Regions from separate parts of the Mesobacillus stamsii genome, predicted to be linked through region 2. Evidence: predicted binding sites of a transcription regulator. Region 2 holds the regulator's gene; each other region holds the start of a gene.
The links. Region 2 encodes Rex, which represses fermentation and respiration genes when NADH is low (regulators of the CRP and FNR family bind a similar motif). Its sites were predicted from a motif close to TTGTGAAATATTTCACAA; they were not measured.
Positions count from the first base shown of each region.

Region 1: the regulator Rex is predicted to act here: its motif matches at 7,272-7,289, upstream of hcp (hydroxylamine reductase).
Region 3: the regulator Rex is predicted to act here: its motif matches at 6,486-6,503, upstream of J2S25_RS09060 (YwiC-like family protein).

Region 1 is NZ_JAUSUN010000001.1:223,882-234,656, reverse strand. It holds gene J2S25_RS01250 (penicillin-binding protein 1A) at 1-2,534, opposite strand, end outside; gene recU (Holliday junction resolvase RecU) at 2,567-3,184, opposite strand; gene J2S25_RS01240 (DUF2515 domain-containing protein) at 3,308-4,294, shown strand; gene J2S25_RS01235 (hypothetical protein) at 4,765-5,019, shown strand; gene J2S25_RS01230 (YppE family protein) at 5,101-5,490, shown strand; gene yppF (YppF family protein) at 5,703-5,900, opposite strand; gene J2S25_RS01220 (YppG family protein) at 6,092-6,640, shown strand; gene J2S25_RS01215 (Hsp20/alpha crystallin family protein) at 6,671-7,141, opposite strand; gene hcp (hydroxylamine reductase) at 7,352-8,653, shown strand; gene J2S25_RS01205 (Crp/Fnr family transcriptional regulator) at 8,704-9,396, opposite strand; gene J2S25_RS01200 (DEAD/DEAH box helicase) at 9,581-10,775, shown strand, end outside.
Region 2 is NZ_JAUSUN010000025.1:3,534-14,308, reverse strand. It holds gene ureE (urease accessory protein UreE) at 1-195, opposite strand, end outside; gene ureC (urease subunit alpha) at 206-1,915, opposite strand; gene J2S25_RS16040 (urease subunit beta) at 1,915-2,235, opposite strand; gene J2S25_RS16035 (urease subunit gamma) at 2,254-2,556, opposite strand; gene J2S25_RS16030 (hypothetical protein) at 2,986-3,363, opposite strand; gene J2S25_RS16025 (hypothetical protein) at 3,350-3,922, opposite strand; gene groL (chaperonin GroEL) at 4,339-5,967, opposite strand; gene groES (co-chaperone GroES) at 6,075-6,359, opposite strand; gene J2S25_RS16010 (CPBP family intramembrane glutamic endopeptidase) at 6,700-7,431, shown strand; gene J2S25_RS16005 (YdiK family protein) at 7,435-7,638, shown strand; gene J2S25_RS16000 (redox-sensing transcriptional repressor Rex) at 7,663-8,328, opposite strand; gene moaC (cyclic pyranopterin monophosphate synthase MoaC) at 8,357-8,851, opposite strand; gene J2S25_RS15990 (ABC-F family ATP-binding cassette domain-containing protein) at 9,019-10,775, shown strand, end outside.
Region 3 is NZ_JAUSUN010000008.1:150,082-160,856, forward strand. It holds gene argD (acetylornithine transaminase) at 18-1,172, opposite strand; gene argB (acetylglutamate kinase) at 1,169-1,942, opposite strand; gene argJ (bifunctional ornithine acetyltransferase/N-acetylglutamate synthase) at 1,958-3,193, opposite strand; gene argC (N-acetyl-gamma-glutamyl-phosphate reductase) at 3,207-4,241, opposite strand; gene J2S25_RS09055 (Crp/Fnr family transcriptional regulator) at 4,493-5,155, shown strand; gene J2S25_RS09060 (YwiC-like family protein) at 5,712-6,428, opposite strand; gene mobB (molybdopterin-guanine dinucleotide biosynthesis protein B) at 6,582-7,100, opposite strand; gene J2S25_RS09070 (molybdopterin molybdotransferase MoeA) at 7,094-8,359, opposite strand; gene cls (cardiolipin synthase) at 8,551-10,062, opposite strand; gene moaA (GTP 3',8-cyclase MoaA) at 10,408-10,775, opposite strand, start outside.

The DNA of each region.
Region 1 (10,775 bases), on a different contig from region 2:
GGATCAGTACCAGTACCAGGATCGGTACCAGTACCGGGATCAGTACCTGGTACAGTTCCGCTTCCAGGTCCAGTGTCATTTCCGGTTCCGTTACCATTTCCCCCGCCATTCCCGTTGCCGCGACCATTCCCATTTCCGTCTGTACCTCCGTTTTCCCCCGCATTGTCAGGAACCGTGAAATCTGGAACTTCCATTTTCGCAGTGGCTGGTTCAGAACGTTGGTCTCCACGGATTGCCGTTACTTTGAAGGAATATATTCCACCTGGAACGGCATTGGCGATGGTTATACTCTTTTCCGTTGTCTTCGTTAATTCCTGCTCAGGACCTTCATCAAGTGATGCAGTCACCTCGAATTGGACATCCTGTTTGTTATCTTGTTTAAATTCCCAAGTCAGGATGATTTCATTTTTCACTTCATCATAGGCTGCTTCAAGCTTTGAAGGCGTTTCAAGCTTTTCGAACTTCTTGGATGTTTCGTTTGGCAGATTTCCTTTTACTGCCCACTCATAAAGGATTTGATCCTTCGGAGTAAACTCACTTGCAAGCATGGCAGGAAAACTGCCTTTTTCAATCTTTACTCGTTCAACACTGTTAGGAACGGTGAAATCGGGTGTGTCAACATCTTTTGATACGTAGGTCATCAGATCCTTAAATAGCATTTGCGAGATCTTTTGCTCTGTACCGTAAAGTGCGGTTTTTCGATCACTGTAACCAGTCCAGACAGATGCAGTATACCTTGTTGTATATCCAACAAACCAGGAATCAGGCACCCCTCCATCTTTGATTCCAAATGTTTCAATATCCTTTTCCGTGTAATTCGTTGTTCCTGTTTTACCGGCTACAGGAAGATTGGCGATATTAGCGTAACTTGCACCAGTTCCTTGTGTGATTGCTGTTTTCAACATATCAGATACCATGAAGGCAGTGTAATCCTTCATAACGACTTTGGTTTCAGGAGTTAGATCCATTTCTGTCTTGTCGCGAAGGACAATCTTCTTGACTGAGTATGGCTCTGTATAGAAGCCGTTGTTTCCGAATGCTGCATATGCACCAGCCATTTCAATGGGAGCAATTTCTTTCGCACCGATTGCTGCGGATTCATAGAAAGGATCATCCAGTGTTAATCCAAGATTGGTGCCGAATTCCCTTGCCTTATCAAGACCAACAGCCTGGAATGTCTGGAGGGCAGGGATGTTGATGGATTTTGCCAAAGCCATTCTTATCGTCATGATGCCGTTATACTTGTTGTTCCAGTTTCTGATTGGGTCCCCGTTGGAATAGGTCATTGGTTTATCTTCAAGCATATGGTAGGTACCCCAGTGCAAATACTCGATTGCCGGACCATAGTCAAGAATGGGTTTAATGGTTGAACCAGGCTGCCTTTTGACATCGATCGCATAATTCAGTCCGCGTTTTACCTGCTGATTCCTGCCCCCGCCTATAGCGCGTATTTCACCGGTTTTTGTATCCAGTAGGGTAATTCCCGCTTGCATTTCATTATTTGGGAATTGAACTGCAGCATCTGTATTTAGGATATTCTCCACATGCTTCTGAGCGTTTGGATCAAGTGTTGTATATATTTCTAGCCCGTCGGAAAAAATATCAAAATCGGTTTTTGCGGTTACTTCTTCAATGACGATATCAATAAATGCATCATAAGGTTCTTCGTTCTTTTTCTTCCTGTTTTCTTCCGAAACGAGACTGGATTCTACCGGAATTTTTTGTGCTTGTTCCATCTGTTCCTTTGATATAAAGCCATGCTGGTGCATCAGCGATAAAACAATATTCCTGCGCTTCTCGGCACTCTCTGGATTTGTAAAAGGATTGTAATTATTAGGGCTCTGCGGCATTCCTGCAAGCAGAGCTGCTTCATGAAGCTCCAGCTGATCCAAATCTTTGCCAAAATAGGTTCTTGAAGCTGTCAGGACACCGTGCATGTTTTCTGACATGTAAATTTTGTTTACATACATCTCAAAGATTTGATGTTTCGTATATTTCTGTTCAAGCTGATAGGCTAGCCAAGCTTCCTGTGCTTTTCTGGACAGTGTCTTTTCAAAGCCAAGAAAATAGTTTTTCACTACCTGCTGGGTGATAGTGGAAGCACCCTCAGAGCCAAATCCATTTGTAACATTGGCAATGACTGCTCCGCCAAGACGGATGACATCAATTCCATTATGTTTGTAGAATCTGACATCTTCCGTAGCCAAAAATGCGTCTTCAACTAGTTTCGGTATGTCTTCATAGGAAACATAATCCCTGTTCTGTGAGCCTACTTCTGTTACAAGTTGTTTGTCCTTATCATAGATCTTTGATGAGATCGGGTCTTTGAGCAAGGATTCATCCAGTTTTGGCGTATCCTTTATCATAAATGCAAATGTAGCGATACCAGTCAGCATGCCAATGATCCCTAAGAGGATCAGGGTTAGGAATATTTTTTTAAACAATCCTTTTTTCGCCTTCTTGCCTTTAGGTTTCTCATTCTTGGCCGCCTGCTGTCTGCGTCGCTCCTCTCTTGTCTGAGGTTTTTGTGCCATGTATAGTTCCTTCCTTTCTCGCAATCGAAAAGCTAACTAAGTTTATAAAGATAATCGATAACTTTGATATAGTCAATTCTGGGATGAAGGCCAAGCGGAATTTTATGGCCGCAATCCATTACTTCTGCCTTTGTGATTGACTTCCTGCCACCCTTGGTCATTCTGTTCCAAAAAGCAAGCAAATGACTCGCTTCTAGGAGATAGATTTCCTCTTCGGTCGAGAACCGAAGAATGACAAAACAGATTCCTCCTTGGTCTAGAACGGACTTCATATGAACAATTTGGTGTTCATGAAAGTTTTTTAATGGAAAAGATGTGGAAAACTTCGTCTCCTTCGCCTCAAAGTCAATGTATTTTCCTTTATAAACGCCATTATAATCTGTAGTAGATGCTTGTTTAAAGTATGCCTCTTTAATGACCGCTGCACTCCTTTGCGGATAATCCACTTGGACGATTTGCAGAGGAGTTGGTTTTTTATGGATTACCGCGATGTTGCGATCAAGATAAAAGGAGTTGGTTTCATTTAGGTCTGCCTCCAACGTCATCCCTCTGTTGCTATATGCAGCATTTTTGCGTTTTTTTCCTTTAAGTAATGCTTCTTTATTTGCAGCAGGAATAAATTTTTTTCCGTTTGGATAATGGAAAGTCAAGTTGATCACCTCACAGACTACTCTTTATCATACCAAATTTAAACGTCTTTTGGTTGAATAAAAAGCCCTATTTCCCTTCACTATAAGAACAACCTATAGAAAAGGAAGAGAAATAATGTGTCAATGACTAATATTCCTCATTTTAATCAACTCCCTGAACAGGAAGCAGAGTTGATTCGAAAGATCAAAAGCAAAACGGCCAAAAAAAACCTGGATAATATCACAAGAACAAATGCCTATCTGGATTTCTATCTCGAGTATCCCGAAATGATTTGGTCCTTTCTAGCAAGCATGGTGTCACGAAATGGAGGTTACAATATGTGTGACCTGGAAGGGGAATGGTTTCCGAAAATGCTTGACCCTGTTATTCGCAACCGGCTATTCCTTACTTATGAACGGGCGAATTGGTTGATTTTTCGTGACGCCTACGCACAGCTTCTATTGTACTCTTATTCGACGAAAAGGAGCACTCCAATGTTTCACTTGCTTAGATTTCTGGATGTATCGGCTTATATGGAGAAGGAGTGGAAGTTCTTTTGGAAGGCTCGAGACAAAAGAAGGCTCATGACTGCCTTGATTATTAACGAACAGAATGTCATCCAGGAACCAGTAATCAACGAACCGGTATATAAGAAACGAGTTTTCAATACGTCTATATTTATGCTAGAGGATTATCTGCATTTTAGTACCGTCCTCTTTCCTACATGCGCTGGGGAGCTGTACGGAGCAAGCGTACATGGTTTCAAATATATCAGCAATCGGATCAATCTTGGTAAGCAGTTGGCATCAATTCTTTTTGATCCCCGTTTTTATTCGTCCTTTCTGGAATTTGCAGTAAGTACGGAACATACCGGATCCAGACATGATTATGAGCAATTCTTTTCGGTGCCCAAAAAAAGGGACACGCCATTCCTGCGCTGTACGTATCCAATCATCCGGCATCATTACAGGGAACAAATGGATTGGTATGTTCAGCGGAGATTTCGCAAAGATTGGGAATATTTTGACCCTGCTAATCGGCATCCGATTCATCTGACCAAATGGTATAAAAAAAAGCAAAAACAATTGCATGCTTTGATAACAATCAAAGAATTATTCACCTCAGATTAATGTGGGCATAGAAAAAAGCAGGGATTCTCCCTGCTTTTTCTCCACTTCGAGAATGGTCTAGTTAAGCGCTTGTCGAGGCTGACCAAGGCGCTTGCGCTTTTCTCATCATTCAGCCGGGCGATTCGGTCCTTCCAGCTTTTTGTTGCCATAGCCAGCTTTTTTCTCTGCCGTTTTATTCGGCTGCTGTGCCGTTTTAAGTTGTTTTTTATTCATGTAAACACCTCCCGACAATTAGTGTGTTCATTTGGGAAAATTTCATGCGATTTGGCCAATGTCGAAGACTGTAAAGTTTCGTGCTGAAAAACACTTTGTTTGCCGAATTCCTACTAGTTTTGTCAACTGGGAAGGAGGTTATATCTGCAGGTAGAATGATACAGTCAAGAGACGAAAATTTACAAGGAATGTTTCGTCGTCGGAGACCGGGTGTTCATTCTGCTAGACCTTAAAATACCAAATTGGGAGAGATGATAATGAAGCCAGGAATGGAAAAAGAAAATTTTGTAAGAATGTTGACTGAAATGACCCATTGCCTAGAAGACACTGAGATGAATTTACAGGAATCTGTGCAGATAGTCCGAGAAAAAATGTACCGTGACCATTTAGTGCATTTAGAAAGCACAAGTATGCTTCTTGATAAACTGGAAGGGGAAATCCAGCAACCCATTCCTTTTTCAAGCGAGACGATTCATGGGCAAGCTTCGGTCAAACTTGAAATCAGTTGTTAAAATATACTAGAATAGATGAAAGTAGCGGATTTAGGGAAAGCTGCAAACCGTCCAATATAGAATCGGATAAAAGAAAGCGTGATGTACTTGGAAGCCGAACAAAATCTTATTGAATTATCGGAAAGATTGCTGCAGAACTTGGAATATGCCCTTCAACGATTTCATGATACAAAGGAACAGCAGGTAAGAGGTGATTTTCACGAGGAAGTCAAGCCGTTTGCAGATGAGGTAAAGTTGACAACAGATTCTTGGAAAAAATCAGCGTCTGAATGGTTAGGTCAGAACAGGCCGAAAAACCTTCATATCAACCAGATTGAAACGGCTGCGAATTATCTTGAAGTCATTTCTGTACAGGCATTTTTTCCGGAAACAAGCAAAAAACGATTCCTCGATCAAACCCAGTCAGTGGAATTTATCCTAAAAAGTCTGATCATTGCGATCAACCAACTAGGAGTCTTTCCGACGGAGTGAAATCCACGTATTTTTATTCAAAATGAATGTTTTTATACAATAAAACGGATGAATAGGAAGCATTATCGCATAATTATACGCTAAAAAATTTTTATCGGACAGACTCCAAGGCAGCCAAAAATAAACAAGCACCAGCGCAATCGACCAGCACCTCCATTCAGCCAATTTGGCTAGTAAGAGGGGCGGTCAAGCGGCATGGTGCTTTTATTTTTTTACAAAGGTATTTCTTTCTGATCTTCGGGAATGAAAGCTCCTAGCAATTCCAGCTCACGAACAAGATTCCGGTATTCTAGAAAGGTAATCTCATTTTGAATGTACGACTTCTTCGTAAAATCGAGCAATTCGTTTACATGGTCCGGAGTGTATTCTTTAGTCCGGGCAAATAGATTTTTCAGTTCGTGAACGTTCATTTTTTCATCCTCCTTCATCCTTTGAATCCATACTATCATGAAAACGTAAGTGTCCTTTATTTTTCAAAAATTGAAACTTCCGACAGTATCTTTCATTGTTAGACAAAACCGGAAGCCTTTTCCAACCTCTCACCCTTTGGGCGGTTTGATCATATACTATCGTAAGGAATGATTGGAGGAGGATGTTCGCCATGTTTGGCCCTAGGAATAAGATGAACCCCTACCAACCGCACTGGCAGGGATACCAAAACAGCCAGGAAACGCACCAATATAGTAGGAATAATCAAAGTTTCAACCGGCAGCAACCGATCCCTCAGCAATATACCCCACCATATTGGAATGCTGCGCCGGGAAACTGGCAAAATTATTATCCGCAACAGGGTTATCCTGTGAATCCTTATTTACAAGGAAACAACCCTCAGTGGAAACAGTCAAACCCAATTGCGGATAACAAAAATAACTACACAAAAATGCTTTTTCAAAATCCGTTGATACCGGAGGATGACCCAATTTACGGTTCCTATAACCCGCAAGCTGACTACCAAAACTATAACCCATATCCGCAGCAATCGTTCATGCCAAAGCAGACATCCAGTATGCAATCAATCATGAATTCGTTTAAAAGCCAGGATGGGAACTTCGATTTTACTAAAATGGTCGATACTGCTGGCATGATGATGAATGCGGTTACCCAGGTATCATCGCTTGTAAAGGGTCTCGGCGGAATTTTCAAAGTCTAAAAAATAAGCAGGCAATTATGCCTGCTTCTATTATTCCTCTATGAAGATATCGATTTTTTTCCCCTGTTTTTTCGCGATTTTAATGGTAAGCAATCCATCGCGGTAGGAAGCTCTTGTCTTTCTATCATTTATCGGATGAGCAAATGGAATAGTCCGGCTGACTTGCCTTGAAGAAGTCATATGCATTTCTGTTTTTGCGATATCGTTTTTTTCTGAAGCCATTTCGGTTTTGTTTACTAAGATTGTGAGCGAGTTGTTAATGACATCAATCGAAATATCCTCCTTCTTGATCCCCGGTAATTCTGCTGTCACTATATATTCAGTCGGTGTTTCATTTACTTGTACAGCGATGGAAGACGGGGGAAAGGGATGTTTGAAAAAGTCATCAATGCTTTGCAGGATTCCTTTCACGGGTTTTTCCTGCATCAGCTGGTTCATCGATTTGAACCACTGTTCGAGCGGCTCAGGTCTTTTTGGGCGATCAGGATGGTTGGCTGCCATCGATTCATCCTCCTTTGCAAGAATTCTTATCATAATTTATGTGACAGGGAATGTCCTTGTTCAAGAAGATAGTATTTTTCTTCAAAATAAGAAACGACCCTTTTTGAACACTTTGTGAAAAATGCCTTTTGTGTGATTTGGATCACATAATCCATGTTTCATCCTCTGTATGCTGAACTAGAAAATAAAGCAGAAAAGGGGAATGTACATATGTTTTGTTACCAATGCGAACAAACACCGACAGGAGGATGCAAAGTTGTTGGTGTCTGCGGAAAAGATGAAACAATCGCAAGTCTACAAGATACGATCATTTTTGCACTGAAAGGCATAGCGGCTTATCGAACCCACGCAAATCAACTTGGATTCACAGATCCGTTTGTTGACGCCACAACACACGAAGCATTATATATGACTTTGACTAATTCCAACTTTAATGTCCAGGAACATATTGATATGGCGATGAAGGTTGGTCAATCCGCCGTCCGCGTGATGGAAATGCTCGATGAAGCGCACACTAGCCGTCTCGGCATCCCACAGCCTGTTAAGGTGAGCCAAAATAAGGTGGAAGGCAAAACAATCGTTGTAACGGGGCATAATTTATTCGCTCTTGAAGAATTGCTGAAGCAAACCGAAGGCAAAGGAATCAATATTTACACGCATTCCGAAATGCTTCCGGCTCACGGCTATCCGGCATTGAAAAAATATCCGCATCTGAAGGGGAATATCGGAAAGGCATGGTTTGACCAGCGTCGATTGTTTGAAAAATTCCCTGGAGCAATCCTAGCAACGACAAACTGCGTTATGCCGATCAAGGGTTCTTATGCAGATCGTATGTTTACATACGAAGTAACAGGTCTTGAAAATGTAAGGAAAATTGAAGGTGAGGATTTCTCCATGCTTATCGAAAGAGCATTGGAGCTTCCAGAAGCTAATATGGAATCGGAAGAAACCTTGGTGACTGGTTTCCATCATGAAACAGTGATAGGGTTGGCACCAGAAGTAATCGAAGCAGTCAAATCAGGGAAAATCAAGCGTTTCTTTGTCATTGCCGGCTGTGATGCACCGGGAAAAGGCGGGGAATACTACCGCGAGCTTGCAACATCTCTCCCTCCAGAGGCGGTCATCTTGACAACATCTTGCGGAAAATTCCGTTTCAATGATGTCGATTATGGTATGGTTCCAGGAACCAATATCCCTCGATATCTGGATCTTGGCCAATGCAATAATTCAGTATCAACGGTAAAAATCGCCAAGGCACTTGCTGATGCCTTTGAATGTGACGTAAATGAATTGCCGGTAAGCATCGTCCTTTCCTGGTTCGAGCAAAAAGCTGTAGCGATCCTGCTTGGACTTTTCAGCCTAGGGATTCAGGATATCCGCATCGGACCTAAGCCGCCAGAATTCATTTCTGATGGCGTGATGCAGGTTCTTAAGGACACGTTCAACCTAAAATTGATCACGTCCGCTCAAGAAGACCTGGAAACAATGATGGGTTTAAGCAAAACGGAATAAGATCATGAACGCCCGGGGCAAAGAGCCTCGGGCGTTTTTTCTTGAAAAAATTAGACAAGTTCGTTCAGCAATTTTTCAGGGTCGATAATCAAATTCCCAGCTTCATCCGTGGAAATCAACTCATTTCTTTTCATTTTGGTCAATGTTCTGCTGACCGTTTCCCTAGTAGTGCCAATCATATTGGCTAGATCCTTGTTTGTAAAATCCGTTGTCAATAAAATTGCACCATCAGCTTGCTTTTCTCCGTGAAGCTCCCCAAGCCTGATCAGCAGCTTGATGATTTGTTCATACGTAGTGTTAAGTATTTGAGCTTCCAGTCTTTCTTGTAGGTCGACGATTTTCTCCCCCAGGACCTTGAATAGCTTGATACTCAAATGAGGGTTTTCGACCAGAACCTTTTCGAATTGTGCTATTGGGACAACGACAAGGCTTGCTTCCTCCAATACCTCAGAAAAACCAGGATAACCACCTTTCCTGAAAAAGCCTACATGAGGGAACATTTCCCCTTTCTTAAGGATGGCAACGATTTGCTCCCGGCCATTCGCATCACTTTTATAGATTTTCACCTTGCCATTATTGATAAAATAAACATTTTCAAGTGGGTCACCCTGCATAAAGATATGGCTATTTTTGTTCCATTTCCGCGAAATGGAAATATCAACGATCTTATCTAATTCATGGTCCTCAAGGTCCCTGAACAACGAAAATTTTGCTAATATATTTTTTCTTTCCTGCTTATCCAAATGAAACACCTCAAAATAATTTGCTTTCCTATCATTTTAGCAAAAGGATGCTAAAAAACATATGTATTTCCTACAGAAGCTTCGAGATAAACGCAATGCCAAAAACTAGCAGTTTAATTTAATGATAATTTTCCTTTTGCAACGAACGTTTATTCGCTAAAATAAGGATAACGAGGTGAACGTGATGAAAGTCCGAAAAAGCATGCAAGAGATATTGCAAGAATTAAAGGTTAGTGAATCAGTAAAGAAGAATATCGTCCACTGGCATACGATGGAGGAAAAAGAAGCACAGACCGAAGAAATGCCCGAGGATTTAAGCGGGATCCTGAGAAGTGCACTGGAAAGGCGTGGGATCTCCCAATTGTATACCCACCAGAGGTCATCATACGAACAAATCATGAAAGGACAAAGCATCGTTGCTGTCACACCAACGGCCTCTGGGAAAACGCTGTGCTATAATTTGCCGGTACTGCAATCCATTATTGATAATCCAAATGCGAGGGCTCTTTATATGTTTCCTACCAAAGCGCTGGCACAGGACCAAAAAAGTGAAATCAATGAATTGATCCAGGAGGCGGAACTATCTATCAATAGCTATACATATGATGGAGACACAGCCTCAAATATTCGCCAAAAGGTCAGGAGAGCCGGGCATATCGTTATAACCAATCCTGATATGCTCCATTCGGCAATCCTTCCGCACCATACTAAGTGGGTATCCCTTTTCGAGAACCTGAAATATGTTGTCATCGATGAACTGCATATTTACAGAGGCGTTTTTGGCAGCCATGTGGCAAATGTCATTAGGAGATTAAAAAGAATCTGTCATTATTACGGCAGTGACCCTGTTTTTATCTGTACATCGGCGACGATCGCCAATCCACTTGAACTCGCAGAAGGATTGACCGAGAAAGATATGGTGTTAATCGATAATAATGGCGCCCCTTCTGGAAGGAAGCATTTTTTATTCTATAATCCGCCAGTTGTCAACATTCCACTCAATGTCCGCAGGAGTGCCACACTTGAAACCAGAAAGCTTGCGGGAGAATTCCTGAAAAACAAGATCCAGACCATTGTCTTTGCAAGAAGCAGGGTAAGGGTGGAAATTTTGCTAACTTATCTGCAGGAGCTGGTCAAGCATAAGCTTGGGCCAAAAGCAATCAGAGGCTACAGGGGGGGCTATCTGCCGACGGAAAGGCGTGCGATTGAAAAAGGACTGCGATCGGGAGAAATTTATGGTGTTGTCAGTACGAATGCGCTTGAATTGGGTGTCGATATCGGCCAGCTTCAGGTTTGTATCATGAACGGATATCCGGGTACGATTGCCAGTGCATGGCAGCAGGCAGGTCGGGCTGGCAGACGGCATGGAGAGTCGGTGG
Region 2 (10,775 bases):
TTCATCCATATGAAGAATATCACCATCAACCAAATCTTTATGATCCTTTAGACGAATTCCAATTTCTCTCCCATGGTCTGTACTAACCGGCAGGATTCTTTTGACCAATAAATCACTTTCCAAATAAACACGTTCAACATGCGGAGTTCTTTTTTCCATCGTCGAGAGATTCCCTATCACTTTTTCAATTATCATAACATCCACCTCAAAATAAGAAATAACGCTGGGCCATTGGAACAACTTCAGCTGGTTCACATGTAATCAATTCCCCCTCCACACGAACTTCGTATGTTTGCGGATCAACTTCGATATTTGGTGTTGCATCATTAAATATCATTGATTTTTTTGATATATTCCGGGTTCCCGAAACACACTTGATTTCTTTTTGAAGTCCTAACTTCGTATGAATGCCATTTTCATATGCAGCCTTAGAAACGAAAGTTATCGATGTTCGATATTTCAATTTTCCATGACTTGCAAACATTGGGCGATATAAGACAGGCTGAGGAGTAGGAATACTCGCATTTGGATCACCCATTATACTATGAGCAATCATCCCACCTTTTAGAATAAGATCTGGTTTCACTCCAAAAAATGCTGGGTCCCACAAAACTAAATCAGCAAATTTCCCCACCTCCACAGATCCCACATATTCCGAAATACCATGTACAATTGCTGGGTTAATGGTGTATTTGGCAATATATCTTTTGATCCGAAAGTTATCTCCTACTGAGAGGTCCTCTTGCAGCTTGCCTCGTTGCTTCTTCATTTTATCGGCTGTTTGCCATGTGCGGGAAATCACCTCCCCTACACGTCCCATTGCCTGCGAGTCCGAAGAAATCATACTGAACACACCTAGGTCATGTAAAATATCTTCAGCTGCAATTGTTTCCTTTCTAATTCTTGAATCCGCAAAAGCAACGTCCTCCGGAACACTCGGATCCAAGTGATGACAAACCATAAGCATATCTAGATGTTCTTCCAGTGTGTTTACTGTAAATGGACGAGTTGGATTTGTAGAGGAAGGAAGAATATTAGAATATCCAGCTGCTTTAATAATATCTGGAGCATGCCCACCTCCAGCGCCTTCCGTATGAAAAGTATGGATAACCCTGCCATCGATAGCAGCTAAGGTATCTTCCACAAACCCTCCTTCATTTAAAGTGTCTGTGTGGATAGCAACTTGAATATCAAACTGATCCGCTACTTTTAAACTAGTATCAATCGTCGCAGCAGTTGTTCCCCAATCTTCATGAAGCTTTAATCCAATAGCTCCTGCTTCTACCTGTTCAATAAGAGGTTTTTCATCTGAAGAATTTCCCTTTCCGAAAAATCCAAGATTCATCGGATATTCTTCTGCAGCAAGAAGCATTCCATGAATATTCCATGGTCCCGGTGTACAAGTTGTTGCATTTGTTCCTGTTGCAGGACCTGTACCCCCACCTAACATTGTCGTAATCCCAGAGGAAAGGGCAGTCTCAATCTGCCCGGGAGATATGAAATGAATATGAGCATCAATCCCACCCGCAGTTACTATTTTTCCCTCTGCAGCAATTACTTCTGTAGAAGCACCAATAACAATATCAACATTGTCCATCAATAGTGGGTTTCCCGCTTTTCCAATAGCAGTAATATAACCATCCTTCACCCCAATATCAGCTTTATAAATGCCTGTATAATCGAGAATAATAGCATTGGTGAAAACTAAGTCGACACTCTCAGCTCTAGTCGCTAAGGGATGCTGCCCCATTCCATCTCGGATAACCTTGCCACCGCCAAACTTCACTTCGTCTCCATAGGTTGTATAATCTTTTTCAATCTCAATAAATAGTTCGGTATCTGCCAAACGGACGGCATCTCCAACTGTTGGACCAAACATATCAGCATACTGCTTTCTCGGCATTTTAAAGCTCATTAATCAACCACCTTTCCTACCGGACCATTTGTTTTGTTATTTAAACCGTAGACCATTTGTTCGCCTGAAAATGGAACAAGTTCTACTTCCTTTTGAACTCCAGGCTCAAAACGTACAGCAGTACCAGCAGGAATATTAATGTGCATTCCAAAGGCTTGTTCCCGGTCAAAGTGTAAACCTGAATTGACTTCAAGGAAATGAAAATGCGACCCTATTTGAATCGGTCGGTCTCCTCTATTGAGAACTTGAATCTTCTTCGCTTGTTTATTTTCGTTGCATACAATCATTTCTTTTTTCAACACATACTCACCAGGAATCATTGCCTACTCCTCCTTTTATTAACGAATTGGGTCATGCACCGTCACAAGCTTTGTCCCATCCGGAAAAGTTGCCTCCACCTGAATATCATGAATCATCTCAGGAACACCCTCCATTACATCTTCCCTTGATAATATTGTGGCACCGAACTGCATTAACTGAGCTACCGTCTTTCCATCCCGCGCACCTTCAAGGACTTCATATGTAATAATAGCAATAGCCTCTGGATAATTAAGCTTCAACCCTCGTTTTTGCCTACGCCGTGCTAAGTCAGCTGCTACAACGATCATTAATTTCTCCATTTCCCGCGAAGTAAGCTTCATTTATTTCACCCCTTCATTCAATATAACCCAATTAGCACATCGTTTAATATTCGATGTAAGATTACCTTACATAAAAATATTTTAAAAAATGAAAAAATAGATACGTTAGGACAAGTAGGGCCGGTTTTCAACACTCCTTTCCCGGATAATTGGACCATCACAAAAAGAAAAAGAAGCCTCCCAAAAGTTCAGTGAACTTTTGAAAAGCCTCTATAAAAACATCCATATTAGCAAACCACTCTCTTACTACAAAACCAAATCCTATCAAGGGTTCTAGGGCATTATGGTGTAGTGTTGCCCAATGATTAACAGATAGATTGGAATACTATAGCAAAAATGAATCGATCAGGTTTTTTAGAGGTACAACCTTTAAGATTAACTCATTTTCAAGTTAGAAGAAGCTTCCCGAAAATTCCAGTCATCTTTTTGTTACACTCTTTTAATACCTTCTAAATTAAAATAAACATTTTTTGCCCTAAAGGGAGCAGGACTTGTATATTGTAATTTAAATCTGTCAAAATCACTTATTCGCTTAGAATGATAATAAGGATGAGTAAACGATAATTTTTCATTTCTAAGCCAACTTGGTACTTCAATAGAATAAATTTGCAAATAATAATCTATCAAGGCTGATACTTTAGTTAAGTATGTTAACTCAGTATCATTACATAATTCTAAATCTATTGGATTGATAAGACTCTCAATAAACTCCATATCCTTTGTTCTTAGGATTTCTAATAATTGATTTAAACTTGTATCTTCATCAGGATACTCGAATAATGAAAGTAAATACTTATTCCCAATCATATCCTAAATCCTTTCCTAAATATTTTATAAAATTTATTTGTCTCTCGCCGATTAGAGTTAGCGGTATATAATTATTAAAAATAGTTAAAAGTTCATTTTTAGTAGTAATACCTAAATCTTTACATAGTAAAAAGGCATCAACAAAATCCTTAGCAGGTTCTGGTCTAGCTGCTAATATTTTCATTGCTAACAATTGTTCTGCCCTAGGTTTTAAAATTTTTAAGTTGGAATATACCTTATAGGTTTCTTTATCTTCTCTTAAAATGGCTTTCAGCGGCTCCTTAATCTCTTCATTTATCCAACCCTCTGAAAGATTAAAAATAAACTTGGTTTGGGCTAATATGTTATCCAATAATTTCGTATTAGTGTTACCAAACACACAGTCTATATCTTTAGTTGCTGGTCTATTATCATATACCATCGTCATAATAGAACCACCATAAATTGTTATCTCTAGTTGCAATAAATTTTCTTTTAGCCGTTCATTTAGATAATCAAATATCTCTAACAACTTATCCTTATCCATTAATCCAATATTATTAGAATTAGAATTAGTCACCTTATTCCACCTCTATCAGGTTTTTGCATTCTATCTTCATTATATCATTAAAAATATCAACAAAATAACCATTCTCATTAGAATATTAATAGGTGAACACTCACTAATAATGCGCCGATTTCTTCTTACGCTCCCATATCATAACCCAATTTTCTTCTTTTTCAAAATCTAAATAAAAGCGATACAATACTTTCTTCATGGTAAGTTGTCCTCTTCCTTCGCAATCGCCAAGCCATTTTTATAAAGCTCACAAAGTCTACTGACTTCATATTCAACAAGAAACCAAAAAGAAGCTTCCCACAAGTTTGCTCAACTTATGAGAAGCCTCCGTTAAAATCCTCAATATTAGCAAAATGTTAGCAAATCACTCTAAGCACCCTACAAAACCCACTCATATCAAGGGTTGGAGGCACTTATTACATCATGCCGCCCATTCCACCCATGCCGCTCATGTCAGGCATGCCGCCGCCGTTTTCTTCTGGAATGTCAGCAACTACTGCTTCAGTAGTCAGGAACATTGCAGATACGGATGCTGCGTTTTGTAGAGCAGAGCGTGTAACTTTTGTTGGGTCAACGATACCAGCTTCGATCATGTTTACCCACTCGCCAGTTGCAGCGTTGAAGCCTGTGCCGACTTCTTCGCGCTTCAAGCGCTCAACGATGACTGAGCCTTCAAGGCCTGCGTTGTGAGCAATTTGGCGAACTGGTTCTTCAATTGCACGAAGAACAATGTTCACACCAGTAGCTTCGTCGCCTTCTGCCTGGATTTCGGATACTTTTTTGTATACGTTTAGAAGCGCAACGCCTCCGCCTGCAACGATCCCTTCTTCCACTGCAGCGCGAGTTGAGTTAAGGGCATCTTCAATGCGAAGCTTACGTTCTTTCAATTCAGTTTCAGTAGCAGCACCAACCTTGATGACTGCAACGCCGCCAGCTAGCTTTGCTAGGCGCTCTTGCAGCTTTTCACGGTCAAATTCAGAAGTTGTTTCTTCCATTTGCACACGGATCTGGTTGATACGGCTTTTGATTTGTGCGCTGTCTCCAGCACCCTCCACGATCGTGGTGTTTTCTTTTGTAACAACAACTTTAGAAGCGCGTCCTAAAGAGGTGATCGTAGCAGACTTAAGGTCGCGGCCTAATTCTTCCGTGATCAATTCGCCGCCAGTTAATGCAGCGATATCTTCTAGCATTGCTTTGCGGCGGTCGCCGAAGCCAGGAGCTTTTACTGCAACTGCGTTGAATGTTCCGCGAAGCTTGTTGACTACCAATGTTGCAAGTGCTTCTCCTTCAACATCTTCCGCAATAAGCAATAATGGCTTACCTTGTTGGACAACCTGCTCAAGAACAGGAAGAATTTCCTGGATGCTGCCAATTTTCTTGTCAGTAATCAGGATATATGGGTTTTCAAGAACTGCTTCCATTTTGTCAGAATCAGTTACCATATAAGGTGATGCATATCCGCGGTCGAACTGCATACCTTCCACAACATCCAATTCTGTTGTGAAGCCTTTAGATTCCTCGATTGTGATTACGCCATCGTTGCCAACACGCTCCATTGCTTCAGCGATCAATTGGCCCACTTCTACGTCATCAGCAGAGATTGCGGCAACTTGAGCGATAGAAGCCTTCCCTTCGATTGGCTTAGAAATAGCCTTTAACTCTTCAACTGCTTTAATAACAGCTTTTTCCATCCCTTTACGGATACCCATTGGGTTCGCTCCGGCAGTTACGTTCTTAAGACCTTCGCGGATCATCGCCTGAGCAAGAACGGTTGCAGTAGTTGTACCGTCACCAGCAACATCATTTGTCTTGCTTGCTACTTCAGCTACCAGCTTAGCACCCATGTTTTCGAATGCATCTTCAAGTTCGATTTCTTTTGCGATTGTAACACCATCGTTCGTGATTAATGGTGAACCAAATTTCTTCTCAAGTACCACGTTACGTCCTTTTGGTCCAAGAGTTACTTTTACTGCATTTGCAAGAGAATCTACGCCGCGAAGCATCGCGCGGCGAGCTTCTTCACTGAATTTAATTTCTTTTGCCATGGTAGAAAAACCTCCTTAGGATTTTTATTTGTTATATGAATCTCTACACTTTTGTTTGTGTCTAGCTTTAGCGCCTAGTCCCTCGAGACGTTGGCGCTTCCGCTATTCTATTCTACTACTGCTAAAATGTCGTTTTCACGTAGGATCAGGTATTCAGTTCCCTGATACTTCACTTCTGTGCCTGCGTATTTTGAGAAGATGATGCGGTTTCCGACTTCAACTTCAAGAGCAACGCGCTCTCCGTTTTCAAGTACACGGCCAGTACCAACAGCTACGACTTTTCCTTCTTGAGGTTTTTCTTTCGCTGTGTCGGGTAAAACGATACCGCTTGCAGTTTTTTCTTCAGACTCAACAAGCTCGATAATAATACGATCTCCTAATGGCTTGATCAAGTGAAACAACCTCCTCAAATTATATGTAGATTCTTGTTTATTAGCACTCACCTTTATAGAGTGCTAACACAATTTATATAATAATGAATCTCGATTTTTTTTGCAAGCAGGAAGGATAATTTTTTTATAAAATTTTCTAAACAGCTTCTAAACCGTCTTTCTTATTCTTATGTGGGATCGCTTATATGACCGCCTGTTCCCTGGAATTTTGCTAAAAATAGTTAGAAGACAACCTGATATTTGAACTTTCCCAACACTTACTAGTAAAATGGATAGATAGCATTTCTATAATAGCTGCACATCTTCAAATAAACCGATCCTACTAGAAGGAGTTTTCATTTTGAAAAAGGAATACTGGTTCGTCATTATTGCCTATATCGTCATGCAGATTTCCAGCTTGGTCGGTGTACCGTTTGTTGTCTTTATCGGAACTGCCATGGGAAAAAGTCTGGAGGAAATGCAAACCCTCGCGATTCCATACTGGCTAGTGATCAGCTTTTCACTGACACTCTTGATCATCCTTCTAATTTTAAGGAAGGAAAGAACGAAGGACACTGATTTTCGCGACGCTTCTTCACCGGCAAGCTCGGCTGCCTGGGCATTCGGCGGGGTATTTCTTGCCTTGTTTGCCCAGTCGATTGCAGGTACTATAGAAAGCATGCTGGGAATTGAAATGGGCTCAGAGAATACTCAGCAAATCATCAAACTGATTACACAATTCCCGGTTGTCATCCTTGTCAGCTCGATTATTGGTCCAATTCTAGAGGAAATCGTCTTCCGAAAGATTATTTTTGGGAGACTGCACCAGAAAATGAACTTTTTCTTTGCCGCCTTGATCAGTTCCGTTATTTTTGCGTTGGCCCATATGGAGCCTGAACATGTGATCCTATACTCAGCTATGGGATTCACTTTTGCCTTTCTATATGTGAAAACAAAACGGATCATTGTGCCGATCATTGCCCATGTTACAATGAATACAATGGTTGTTATGCTTCAATCGGTATTTCGAGAAGACATTGAGAGAATGATAAAAGAAGCAGAAAAAATTCAAAGCTTTATTGGGGGATTTTAAGTCATGAAGCAATCGCCTATATTTTCAGGCGTTGTCTATATCTTGTTAGGCAGCTTATTTACCTATTTCGCGATCCAGAATGTCAACGAAACAGGCTGGGGGTTTTTCAGCTATTTGCTCGTAGCCCTTGCAACATTCGACTTTGGGTCCGGCATCAGAATGGTCCTGTTCCATTTCAAACTGAAGAATAACCAGAATAAAAAATAGCTCCTTCATCTGAAGGAGCTATTTTTATTCTTCCACTTCCGTTATTTCCGCGTCGGTTGGATAATGCTTCAAGAAATAAATCAACGATTGCAATTCTACTGCGAGATCAATATGATGGATTCTGATGGAAGTCGGTACATTCAGCCTTGCCGGTGTAAAGTTAAGAATTCCCTTTACATTTGCCTGCACCAATCTGTCCGTAATCGACTGTGCCACGGTGGAGGGCACCGTCAGAATTGCAACCTGAATGCCTTCCTCTATAAGAACCTTGTCAAGATCATCCATGTGATAGACTGGTACATCGCCAATCTGTGTTCCCACCTTATTCGGATCAACGTCAAAGGCAATTTTAATTTTCGTATTATTGTTTTTGGAAAAATTATAGTTCAAAAAAGCGGTGCCCAAATTTCCGACACCGATTAGACCGACCTTTGTAAGTTCATCCTGGTCCAGCGTCTTTCGAAAAAAAGTCAGCAGATAGTTTACATTATAACCGTAACCCTTTTTGCCCAAAGCCCCAAAATAGGAAAAGTCCCTTCTGATCGTCGCTGAATCTACTTTGACAGCCTCACTCAGTTCCGCAGACGAAACCCTTTGCTTGCCTGAAGAATGCAAGTTCAATAAAAATCGGTAATAGAGAGGCAAACGTTTTGCCGTTGCTTGCGGAATCTTCATTCCATCGTTGGTCATTCTCAAATCCTCCACCCTGTTTGTATTTCTATTTTATCTTCTCATCTCGCTTAAAATCACCATTTTTCCCGCCGGTTTTTTCTAAAAGATATGTCTTGCCAATCACCATGCCTTTGTCTACGGCCTTGCACATATCATAAACAGTCAGCGCGCATGCAGATGCTGCTGTTAACGCTTCCATTTCTACACCTGTGTTTCCTTTCGTTTTAACTGCTGCAGCAATTGCGAGAGTATAGTCACTCCCATTTTGCTCCCAAGCAAATGAAATGTCTATGCCTGTTAAGGGAATCGGATGGCACATAGGAATAATCTCGGAAGTCTTCTTGGCTGCCATGATGCCAGCAACCTGAGCGACCGCTAGTACGTCGCCTTTTTTTATTTTATTTTCGGTAATTCTGCCATATATATCTTCATTAACGGTAATGCTTGAATGGGCAACTGCCGTACGGACGGTCTCTGGTTTTTCACTGACATCGACCATCTTCGCTCTTCCCTCATCATTAAAATGCGTAAATTCTGCCATGCTCAAGCTCCTTTCAACCAAATAATACACTATTTTCACAAACTTGTGTGTGAACTTTGTTTCTATCCTTACATGTTAAGGCTGAATGTCTCCCCTCACAAGCAAATATTGCCGAGCCCTTTAGTTTGGGTTACACTATCCATAAGGCATTAGAGGTGAAAAAAAAAATGATTTTATTACAAGTTAATCAGCTCTCAAAATATTTTGCGGCTGATCTTATTTTAGCGAATATTAAGTTTGAAATACAGACTAATGATCGAGTTGCCCTGGTCGGCAGGAATGGTGCTGGAAAATCAACCCTGCTGAAAATCATTGCTGGCTATGAATCACATGACGGTGGAGACATCATCCGCCCGAAAGGCACATCGATCGGCTATCTTGCCCAGAATACCGGACTGGAATCCGAGAAAAGCATCTGGGAAGAGATGCTCGCTGTTTTTGACGAATTGCGCAGCATGGAAAAAGAGCTGCGGCGGCTTGAGGAGACCATGTCTGATCCTGGAATCCTTTCCAATGAAGCAGAGTATGCTAGAATTTTGAAAGATTATGACCTTTGTCAAGTTCAGTTCAAGGAGCAAGGCGGTTATCAATACGAAGCAGATATTCGTTCGGTCCTTCACGGCCTGAACTTTCAGTCTTTTGATTATTCCACAAAAATCTCCACTTTAAGCGGTGGACAGAAAACAAGGCTTGCACTCGCTAAGCTGTTATTAACGCATCCTGACATCTTGATCCTTGATGAGCCGACAAACCATCTTGACATAGATACACTTTCTTGGCTTGAACAGTATCTTCAAGGCTATGATGGGGCCATTTTGATTGTTTCTCATGATCGTTATTTTCTCGATAAGGTAGTGAACCAGGTATACGAAATCTCCCGCCATCAGCTGACGAAATTCCCAGGAAATTACAGTTCGTATTTGCATCAGAAAGCCGCAAATTACGAACGCGACCTGAAGCTTTATGAAAAACAGCAGGATGAAATCTCCAAGCTTCAGGACTTTATCCAGCGGAACCTTGCCAGGGCCTCGACAACAAAACGCGCCCAAAGTCGCCGGAAGCAGTTAGAGAAGATAGACCGAGTGGACAGGCCGTTAGCTGACGAAAAATCCGCTTCCTTCAGCTTCCAGATCGAGCGCCAGAGCGGAAATGATGTCTTGAGAGTGGACGCCCTTTCAGTTGGCTATCACAACCAGCCCGTGTCAAAGGATATTACCTTCCATCTTTCTCGCGGTGATAGTACGGCACTGGTCGGACCTAATGGTGTTGGAAAGTCGACATTGCTGAAAACCATTGTTGAAAACCTGCCATCGATCGCTGGCAGCATCCAATATGGCTCCCATGTCTCGATCGGCTATTATGACCAGGAACAGGCAGAGTTGAGTTCGAATAAACGGGTTTTAAACGAGCTATGGGACGAGCACCCGCTGAAATCCGAAAAGGAAATCCGCACCGTATTGGGCAACTTCCTGTTTTCAGGCGATGATGTGTTAAAAATCGTTTCTACCCTGAGCGGCGGTGAAAAAGCACGGTTGGCACTTGCCAAGCTGATGCTGCAAAATTCCAATTTTCTCATTCTAGATGAACCAACAAACCATCTCGATCTGGACAGCAAGGAAGTTCTAGAGAATGCTTTGATTGATTATCCGGGCACCATCCTGTTTGTTTCCCATGACCGTTATTTTATAAACAGGATCGCCACAAAGGTTCTGGAGCTGAACCGCAGTGGGGCAACAGAATATTTAGGTGATTATGATTACTACGTCGAAAAGAAATTAGATCAGGAAGAACTGAAGGCACTTGCCAGACAGGCTGCAATAGCGGCTGGCAAGGTTACCGAATCAGTCAAACAGGACAAAACCTCCTACGAACAGGATAAAGAGGCAAAGAAGCTGGAACGTCAGCGCAAGCGGCGTATGGAAGA
Region 3 (10,775 bases), on a different contig from region 2:
AAAAAAATACACAGCTCTTACGCTGTTATCGTTTGATTTATCAAGATTTCCTTTAGTTTAAATACTGCTTTTTGCAGATCCTCGTGCGTTACATTTAGTGGTGGAAGAAGTCTGATCACTTTTTCTCCAGCTGGCAGCGCAATCAATCCCGATTCCCTCAGCTTCGTTAAATAGTCCTGGGCTGCAACAGTCAATTCGATTCCTACCATCAAGCCGATGCCCCTTATTTCTTTTACCACTTCCAAACTGCCAAGCTCTTGATCAAGCAGCTGAAATAAAGCATCTCCTTTGGCAGTTACTTCTTCAAGAAATTCACTCTTAAATATAATATCCATCACAGCGCAAGCTGCAGCAGTACTAATCGGATTTCCGCCGAATGTGGATCCATGGCTTCCCGGGCCAAAATGTTCTGCAAGTTGCGCTTTGCCGATGGCTGCCCCAATCGGCAATCCATTACCAAGCCCTTTTGCAACTGTAATAATATCAGGCGATATCCCAAAATGCTGAAAGGCAAACGGCTTTCCTGTACGCCCAATTCCCGTTTGGATTTCATCGACAATAAGCAGTACTCCATTTTCTGCGCAGAGTTTTTCGGTATTTTCGATAAACTCTTTATGAACGACATGAATTCCGCCTTCCCCCTGAACAATTTCAATCATTACGGCTGCTGTATCATCGTCTAATTCATTTTTTAACGCTTCTAGATCATTGAATGGTAGGTGAACAAAGGTTTCGAGCATCCTCCCGTATCCCTGCTTGATTTTTTCCTGCCCAGTCGCCGCCATGCCAGCAAATGTACGTCCATGAAAGGATTGCAGGAACGTAATGATTTTCTTTTTGCCAGTGGCTTTTCTCGCTAGTTTTATAGCGGCTTCATTGGCCTCTGCACCGCTGTTAGCAAAAAACACATAATCCAATTCAGCAGCTTTCGCAAGTTTCTCTGCCGCTTCCTCTTGAATACTTTGCGGAAACAGATTCGATACATGCCAGAATAATCCGAGCTGTTCTTTAATTGCACGTTCTACAGCCTCTGGGCGATGCCCAAGATTACAAACACCGATTCCAGAAGTAAAATCCAAATATGAACGTCCATCCTTTCCATGAATAATGGAACCACTCGCATGCTCAGGCTCAATTTCCCATCTCTGGTAAGTGGGGAATAAATGACTCATTTTAACATCCCTTCCTTTGCGGCAACTACAGTTCCATGCCAGCAGTTATTTTTATAGAATGGCTTTTTGCCAGAAATAATCATCGCTTTTTCTACCCCGGCAGCTGTTGCTGCTAGTGCAGAATTTACCTTCGGTACCATTCCGCCATAGATGCTGCCATCAGATAGATAGTTTTCTATTTCAAGAGCGGTTAATTCCGAGACAAGTTTTCCGTCAATTATGATGCCATCAACATTGGTCACAAATGCACAGCGCTCGGCATGCAAAGCTTTTGCGATCGATGCAGCGGCGTAATCACCATTGATATTCAGCTTGCTTCCATCCTCGGCAATTCCAATCGGAGTAATTACCGGAATATAACCCGACTCAACTACCATCATGATCAAGTCCGTATTTACGTTGGTGACCTTGCCTACAAAACCTAATTCATGTTTATCGATATAATCGGCCTCCAGACACAAGCCGTCGCTCCCATTCATGCCAAGAACATTGAATCCCTGCTTCGTCAATATGCCGCACAGCTGCCTATTTGTTTGGCCAGACAGGACCATTTCGACGATTTCCATTGTCTTTTCACATGTTACCCTAAGCCCATTCTTGAAGTTTTGAGTCATGTTATAAAACTCAAGCATGGAATTGATCGCCGGGCCTCCCCCGTGAACGATGACCGGAAAATATCCGTCATTCATCAACTCTTTAAGACTGATAAAAAATGGGTCATCAAGTTCCTCCAGCACACTTCCGCCACATTTCATGACTATCGTTTTCAAAGAATCCTCCCCTTTTTAAGTCCGATAGCTAGCGTTAATTTTCACATAATCATACGAAAGGTCACAACCCCATGCCATTCCTTGGCCATCCCCAAGATTTAGATTCACAAAGATTTCGACTTTGTCATTCATTAAGTACTCCCTTGCATTTTCTTCGTCGAAAGCCATCGGTGTACTTTTCTTCAGCATGGTGATATCACCAAACGCAATATCTACATTATTCGCGTTTACGCTTGCCTCACTTTGGCCAATTGCGCCAATGATCCTACCCCAGTTAGCATCCGCTCCGTAAATCGCTGTCTTGACAAGATTGGACCCGGCTATTTGCTTGCCAATCATTCTAGCCTCTTCATCAGACAATGCACCGGATACGGAAATTTCAATCAACTTTGTCGCTCCTTCTCCATCTCTGGCGATTTGTTTTGCAAGGCTGGCACAGCTTTCTGTTAAAAGCTCAATAAACACTGGCCATTCCGGATGCTCAGGATGCAGTGGTCGATTCCCGGCCTCACCATTTGCCATGACAAGAACCATATCGTTTGTTGAGGTATCGCCGTCGACTGTGATTTGGTTAAAAGTTGTATTGGTTACTTCTTTTAGCGCATTGGCCAGTGCTTCACTTGATATATTGGCATCTGTTGTTAAAAATCCAAGCATCGTCGCCATATTCGGATGAATCATACCAGACCCTTTTGCTACCCCGCCGACCGACACGGTCCTACCATCAATCTCAGCTGAATAACAAGCGTGTTTCGTGACTAGATCAGTTGTCAGAATCGCCGTTTGAAAGTTTGTTTCATCCTCTTGATCGTTTCCGATAGCAAGCTTTGCGATTCCAGCTTCTATTTTTTCCATTTGCAAAAATTCACCAATGACTCCCGTGGAGGCAACGGCTACATAATGTTCTGGCAGCCCAAACTTTGCCGCTGTCAGCTCCCGCATTTTTAGTGCATCACGATATCCCTGATCACCTGTGCAGGCATTTGCACATGCACTGTTGACAATGACTGCCTGGAGAACTCCTTCGCGCGCAATGCTTTCTTGAGTAACGACAAGAGGAGCCGCCTGAAAATGGCTTGTAGTGTAGACGGCAGCACAGCTTGCTGGTGTCTCACTAACAATCAGCCCTAGATCCAGCTTGTTATAGCGTAATCCCGCATGGACACCGCTGCATTTGAATCCTTTTGGAGTCAAAATCCCGCCGTCCGGTATATCTTTGATCCATTTCTTGTCTGTTGTAGCTTGGTACATTGTGAATCCTCCTTTATGGATACAACGGCATCAGATTAAGACCCGCCGTTTCATCTAATCCAAACATAATATTGGCGTTTTGTACGGCTTGCCCTGCCGCGCCTTTCATCAAATTATCAATGACTGATACAATTGTCAGCCGCCCCGTCCTGCTGTCCGCATGCAAGCCAATATCACAGTAATTCGAGCCTTTTACTTCTTTCACCGCCGGAAAAATCCCTTTCTTCCTAACTCTTACAAAGGGGTGTCGGGAATAGGTTTCCTCATATAAATCCAGCAATTTCACCGTATCGATCTCTTTTTTTAGGTTGACATACATGGTTGTCATGATTCCTCTCGTAACTGGAATCAGATGGGTGCTGAAGGTTATCTTCATCTCTGCCCCATTCCAAAGACTTAATTGCTGTTCAATTTCCGGGGTATGTTGATGCTCATTTACTTTGTAAATTTTGAAATTTTCGTTTAACTCAGCATACAAAGTGCCTAATGATGGAGATCTTCCTGCCCCTGATACGCCCGATTTAGCATCAATGATCACACTTTTGGGATCGATCACTTTTTCCTTGATAACCGGCGCGAGACCGAGAAGCGCTGCAGTTGGATAGCAGCCTGGATTAGCGAGAATGCTTGCATCGGCAATTTTCTCTCTGTTCCATTCACTAAGTCCATACACTGCCTCGGTCAGAACTGACTCAGCTACTGGCTCATGTTTATACCATTTCCTATAAGAATCGGATTCTTTTAATCTCAAGTCTCCGGACAGATCGATGACTTTTATATCTTTATGAAAAAAGCTTTCGACAAGTTCTCCGGAAACCTTCGATGGTGTTGCCAGGAAGACAACATCTGATTCGGCGACAATTTTTTCAGGATCGATGCTTGTAAGGACTTGTTCAAAAATATTTGTTAAATGGGGATACTCGAAAGATATCGGCCTTTCCTCCCTTGCTGTATGTACGGAATGAATGCTGAAAAATGGATGATTATTGAGTATACGAATCAGCTCTCCGCCACCATAACCTGACGTTCCAATAATAGCTGCCTTCATTGGTTTCCTCCTTTCAACTTATGCATAAATAATCAATTAAACTTATAATTATTAGTGAAGTTCCTTTTATTATAAAAATGAAACGAAAAAAAAGCAACTAAATTATTAACAATATGTGAACTTTTCACAATTACATTGATGATTTTATATGCTTTACAATATAATAATATTAATATTAGATACGGACGGGTGTATAGATTTCTAAAAAGGTGGGAATCGCTATGTTGACGGCTACAATCTTGTCACCAAATATGAATAATTTGTTTGAAAAAGTTCATAGAATCAAAAAGATTAATAAAGGCAGTCTTCTTTTTGAAGAGGGAAATACTGCAAACGAGCTGTATATTATTCAGAGCGGAAAATTTCAAATTAGCAAGATGGTTTCTGATGGACGTGAACTGACCATTAGAATGTGCTCTGCGGGTGAGTTGGTCGGAGAATTGACGTTATTCAGTCCGACATCGCAGCATATTTTAAATGCCAGGGCTTTCGAAAGCGGGAGTGTAGCGGTCATTCCAAAGGACCTGCTTGAGGACGAAATTGCAAAGGATAGCAAATTGGCTCTGGAACTCGTGAAATGGCTGTCGCTGCAACATCGCAAATCGCAAACAAGATTCAGGGATCTCGTTCTACACGGAAAGAAAGGTGCATTGTATTCTACCTTGATCCGTTTGGTGAACAGCTATGGTGTGGAAACAGCCGACGGCACGAAAATAGATGTATCCTTGACAAACCAGGAATTAGCCAACTTCTGCGGTACATCACGGGAAGTCGTGAACCGATTACTGAGTGAGCTTAGAAAACAAGAAATCATCTCCATCGACAAAGGATTTATAACCGTACACAAACTCCATATGCTGAGACGAGAAATTGACTGCGAAAACTGCCCAAGCGAAATATGCAATATTGAATAAGAAAAACCGGGCAGAAACCGCCCGGTCCTTTTTTGGTTTGGCTGATAATCGATTTCTACTCCAGACACTCGATTTCCGCGAGGAGACTGGCGAGCCTCCCCTCGCTCCGCTCAAACCTATTCCGATCGCAACCGAGCCAATCACTATCCAAATAAGTAATTTCACGCCAAACCTGTCAAAATAACAGGGGTTTCTTGACAACTTTCCGCTCAACACACCCAAACCTGTCAAAATAACGGAGTTTTCTTGACAACTTTTCGCTCAAAGCACCCAAACCTGTCAAAATAACGGGGGTTTCTTGACAACTTTCCGCTCTATACCCTCAAACCTGTCAAAATAAATTTGTCCAGCATTTGCACATAGCCCAACGCTTAGGCAAGCTGTTTGCCGCTAACTCCTCGAGACGTTTTTCGCCTTCGGAGTCTATCAACAAAAAAGATTCGTTTAAGAATATTGGGATCCACGCCCAATTTTCCCGCAATTACAAAAAAGGCTAAACAGATAAATTCTGATATTATAACAAAAGCCGCCAGAGTTCTGGCGGCTTTTGCTTGTTTTATGAAATTGCCAAAAGCATGATGAGGACAAACATTGCTGCATTTACAATTTCGTAAATTCCCACCTTCATGGCGCTAAGCGGTCTTCCGTAAAGTGCAACGGCTCTGATCAGGCTTGGTACTGACGCAACAGCGACAATTGCTTCTCCTACTCCCAGCCATAAAAGCGGAACGAGAAGATGATAAATCCAAGAAATCCACTTGTACGAACTGTTTTTCTTTTCCCGGAACATTGTTTTCACATAGAAAGTACTTCCTGTAAAAAATAAAATACTTGACGCAAACACAAGAATCCCGTGCGGATTCATTTCTGCACTAGGCAGGTAATTGCTAGCCAGGCCTGCGATGGAAAAAACAATAATTGCACTGAGATCATTCAATAAAGCCCTGTCATTATTTTTAGCAGAGAAATAGGCGTTAAGGGTGAAGAAGGGAATCATTGCTAACCCAAAGAACACGATCGATGGGGTTGTGAATAACGGAACCATTAAGAATATCAAAGCTGGAATAATATAAATCATGGCCCATTTGCGATAAAACGGGATTTTCTTTTTTTTGAACATCAATAAAAGCGGATAGGTTCCCAAATATAGCAGCAGCCAGCCAATAAAAAACGGGATATGCTGCCAGACGATTTCACTTGCCGCTGCTCCAAGCCAGAAAGGGATGAACAACATCGCCCAGGCTCCATGCTGTTTCGGTATAAATAATTTCATGAATGAACACTCCCTTTTGGTTCCTACCTTAACTTTAAACCAGTCGGGAGATTCGACAAGTGAAACACATCACATTTTTGGCAGTGACAATTCCAACTGACACCGAATTGTCAAAAAAGAATCGGATCTTTGCGCGCAAAATCGTCGTTCCGATTAAACTTGATCGAGAAGGTACTCAAGAACCCAAACGATTCCTCTGTCATCTTCCATTTGAAAAACTGGACAAGGACAATCTTTCAATAAGTTGACCACAATCGGGTCACGATAAAAAACCACTTGAATATTGGCAAGGTCTTTTACTAACTCTATATCTGCTTCGTTCCTAAGAATAACAGCTTTTGGATAGGGCTCCCTTTTGTAACCCTCTATCAGGATGACATCTGCCTGAAAACTGGATACTACGTTTATTTCTTCAGCCAGTGACCATTGTTCTTTTTCCGCATGAACAACGAGCCTGCCCCCACCTTCGACAATTGAGACAACAGCTCCTGCGCCGATATGGCGTTCGGAATCCTTTTCTTTTGCTATATCAGGCTTGCCTCCGTGACCATGGTGTTTCACTGTTGCAACCTTCAGGCCGGCTGCTGTTAATCGCTTTATAAGGGTAAGGCTCAAGGTCGTCTTTCCGCTATTCTGATATCCTACTATCTGGAACAGCATTGGTTTTACCAAGGCCAGTCACTGCCAGCATGGTCTTCAAGGAGCAGAACTTCGACTTCAGTTCCCGTTTCGAAACCTCTTGATCCTCCTGGAAGAATCATCAGGGAATTCGCACCCGCTAAACTCATAATGATATTAGATTTATCAAGGCCACTTGGTGTTACGGACAGCTTGCCGTTTTCAATGGCCAGAGCGCTTCTGACAAACCTAGTAAACGGATTTGCCTTAGGGAAATTGGCATCTAGAATCGCCTTTTCCTTTCTTAGATGCGGCTTATCGGTGAACAGCATTGTCCTAATAATTGGCCGCGCAAATAGCTCAAATCCAACATAACAAGCAGAAGGGTTTCCAGACAGGCCAAACAGCAGCTTTCCATCCAGCTGAGCAACGGTGGTCACGCTGCCCGGACGCATTGCTACTTTATTGAACAGGACTTCTGCTCCAAGTTTTGCATAAATCTCCGGCAGATAATCGTAATCCCCAACGGAAACTCCCCCGGTTGTGATGAATAAATCCACTTCCTCCATCGCTTTGCTTACTGCATCAAAGCAGGTGTCAAAATCATCAGGCAGCTGTCCAAAATATTTAACTTCAGCTCCCGCCCTAAGGATCTGCGCGGAAATCATATAGGAATTGCTGTTGCGGATTTTTCCCGGTTCAAGCGGCTCATGGACATCAAGCAGTTCCGTGCCGGTTGCATACAAGCCAATTACCGGCTTTTTTGCAACAGGGACATGAGCGTAGCCAAACGTTGCCAGCATCGCCTGGATTCCGGGATTGATGAAAGTGCCTTTTTTGACAAGCACTTCCCCTTCCTGCGCATCTTCCCCACGATAGGAAACATTATCTCCTTTATGATGCTTTCGTTTCGTCTCCATATATTTTTTTCCGTCTCGGTCTACTTCTTTCGATAGTTCCAGCATGACCACCGCATCAGCGCCAACTGGCATCTGTGCCCCAGTCATGATCCTAACAGCCTGGAAGGGTCCAAGTTCCTTATCGGTTAGCATTCCTGCCCCAATATGGTCTACCACTTCAAATTCTACTGGCTGATTTTGGGATGCTTCCTCTGAATCGACTGACCTGATTGCATAGCCATCGTATGGCGCCCGGTCAAAATGTGGGACGTCACTCGTCGCTTTCAGATCCTCTGATAAATACCGTCCATAGCTTTCATTGATTGATACATATTCAGTTGAGCCACTCTGCTTGTGCTCCATGACTCTTTTGACTGCCTCTCCGATCGGGATAGGGTTCCTTCGTTCCAACATATAATCAGCTCCTATTGCACGCTTAACTTGATAGATTACTCTTTTGAGTATAAGAGTAATGGAAAAATGAATAGATAACAAATCTCATCGTATTTTCTCATAAAACTTTCAAAAAATATGTAGACTTTTTGTGAAGTGTACGAAAAACCCTTTAATCACAATACTATTTTCCATATTATGGATTTGTCCAGCTACAATACCCCTGAAAACAGCCTGGCGAAAGATTCCTTCGTTCTTTCCCTTAGCCCCCGCTTATAGTATTGGACTGGGCTGAGTTTCGCTGAATCTTCAAGGTCCTGTTCATAGTGTGCCACCAGATCTCGGATCGAACTTGACCCAAACAGGAAAACATTTACTTCAAAATTAAGATGGAAGCTCCTCATATCCATATTGGCCGTTCCAATCGATGCAATATTTCCGTCGACAATGATGACCTTCTGGTGCAAGAACCCCTTTTTATACAAGTAAATTTCAGCGCCATTCCGCAGCAGTTCCGAGAAGTAGGAACGGCTGGCATACTGAGTCAGAAAGCTATCGTTGATTTCTGGCACTATGATCCTCACTTCGATCCCTTTCGCTGCTGCGACTCTTAATGCCGTCCGTATCGCTTCATCAGGAACAAAATAGGGAGTCGCAATCCAGATCGACTTCGTTGCACAGGACATCATCGTATAGTAAAAATCACTCATGATGCCTTGCTGTGTGTCCGGACCGCTTGGAACCACCTGGACTGCCCCATCCAGTTCATCGCTTTCATGCAGCTTTTTCTCAGCAACCTGGTGCGCAAGAATCTTTTCACGATTAACATATTCCCAATCAAGCAGAAAGACATTGTGCAGAGTATAGACAGCCTCTCCGGTCAGCATCATATGAGTATCACGCCAAAAACCGATCTTCTCGTCTTCACCAAGGTATTCTACGCCTACATTCAAACCGCCAACAAATCCAATTTCACCATCAATGATAACAATTTTCCGATGGTTTCGGAAATTGAATTTCTGATTGAAAAAACCGTATTTTAACGGAGAGAACGGGGCAGCTTGAATGCCTGCATGCTGCATGTTTTTAATGTCAGCCGCGTCAATTTTCATGCTGCCGGCAGCATCGAACAGGAATAACACCTCAACACCGTGCTTCGCTTTTGTTATCAGGATGTCGATGATTTCCTTTCCGAGCCGGTCAGAACGAAAAATATAGTATTCCATATGAATAAATTTTTCCGCTTCACGTAATTTCTGTTTCAATTCAGAAAAAGTTTCGTCCCCATTTTTAAGAATTTTCACTCTTGATGCTGTCGTAATCGGGGTCATAGTTGCATTCTTTGCATATTTTGCAAAGCAAAGCTGATTTTCGGTTAAGAAAGAAAGGTCCCTTGACTCTTCCCTCCTCATCAGCTTTTCCCATTGATCACGGTCTCTAATACGCTTGCTTTTGTATAAATACCCTTTTAAATACAGCTGTCCAGAAAATAAATAAAAGAAATACCCGGCGACTGGAAATACCAGCAGCACATACATCCACATCAATGTGTGTGGTGCCGACCGGTTCTCCAGCATCAGCGAAAAGATACTAATAAACAGGATCAAAGAATATCCCACAATCGCCATTATTTTCATTGTCTGGCTGTATCCAGTAAAAAAGACTATATAAACGCACACTATTAAAATAACTACAAATAAAAAATCCATTCTTCTCTTTAGCATTCGGCAGTCTCCACCATTTATTTATTGTAGATTCCTATATACCCATAACCCTTTCGGTTGGAAACATAGTATGCCCAAAATGCTTATTCCCAAAGAAAAGCGCAAGCGCCTTGATCAGCCCCAACAAGCGTTGCCCGCCTAAAACGCCACGTCCTGTGGCTAGCGGGTCTAGCACGTCCTGTGCCTCGGAGGTCCGCCCGAAGAAGTCGCTCTTTGACTTCATCGGGCGGACCGAAATGTCTCGAGGGGCTAGGCGCTGGAGCTTGACAACTCTCGAAGTTAAATTTGTACTTTCTTATTCTAAAAAAATACGTTGAAGCAGAAAAAGACTCCAAAATGGAGTCTTTAGCCGCCTATATAGGACATCTCAATCTTCTTTTTTCTTTTTCCTGCTGTTTCAGCTGTGCGTTCATCTGAATAACGATCGGTGCGATGATTCCAAATTGCTGTCACTCGTTCACGGAGTTCGTCATCTGTTGCACCGGCACGCATGAAGTCACGGATATCATGACCATTGCCATTGAAAAGGCAGGTGAAAATCTGGCCATTTGCCGATAAACGGGATCTTGTACAGCTGGAGCAGAACGACTCTGAAACGGAAGAGATGAAGCCAACATTGATAGCAGTTCCTTTGTAACGGTATTTTTTGGCGACCTCCCCATAGTAATCGGGATCAACCGGCTCTAGTTCATGATGCTGACTCAGCATGTCAT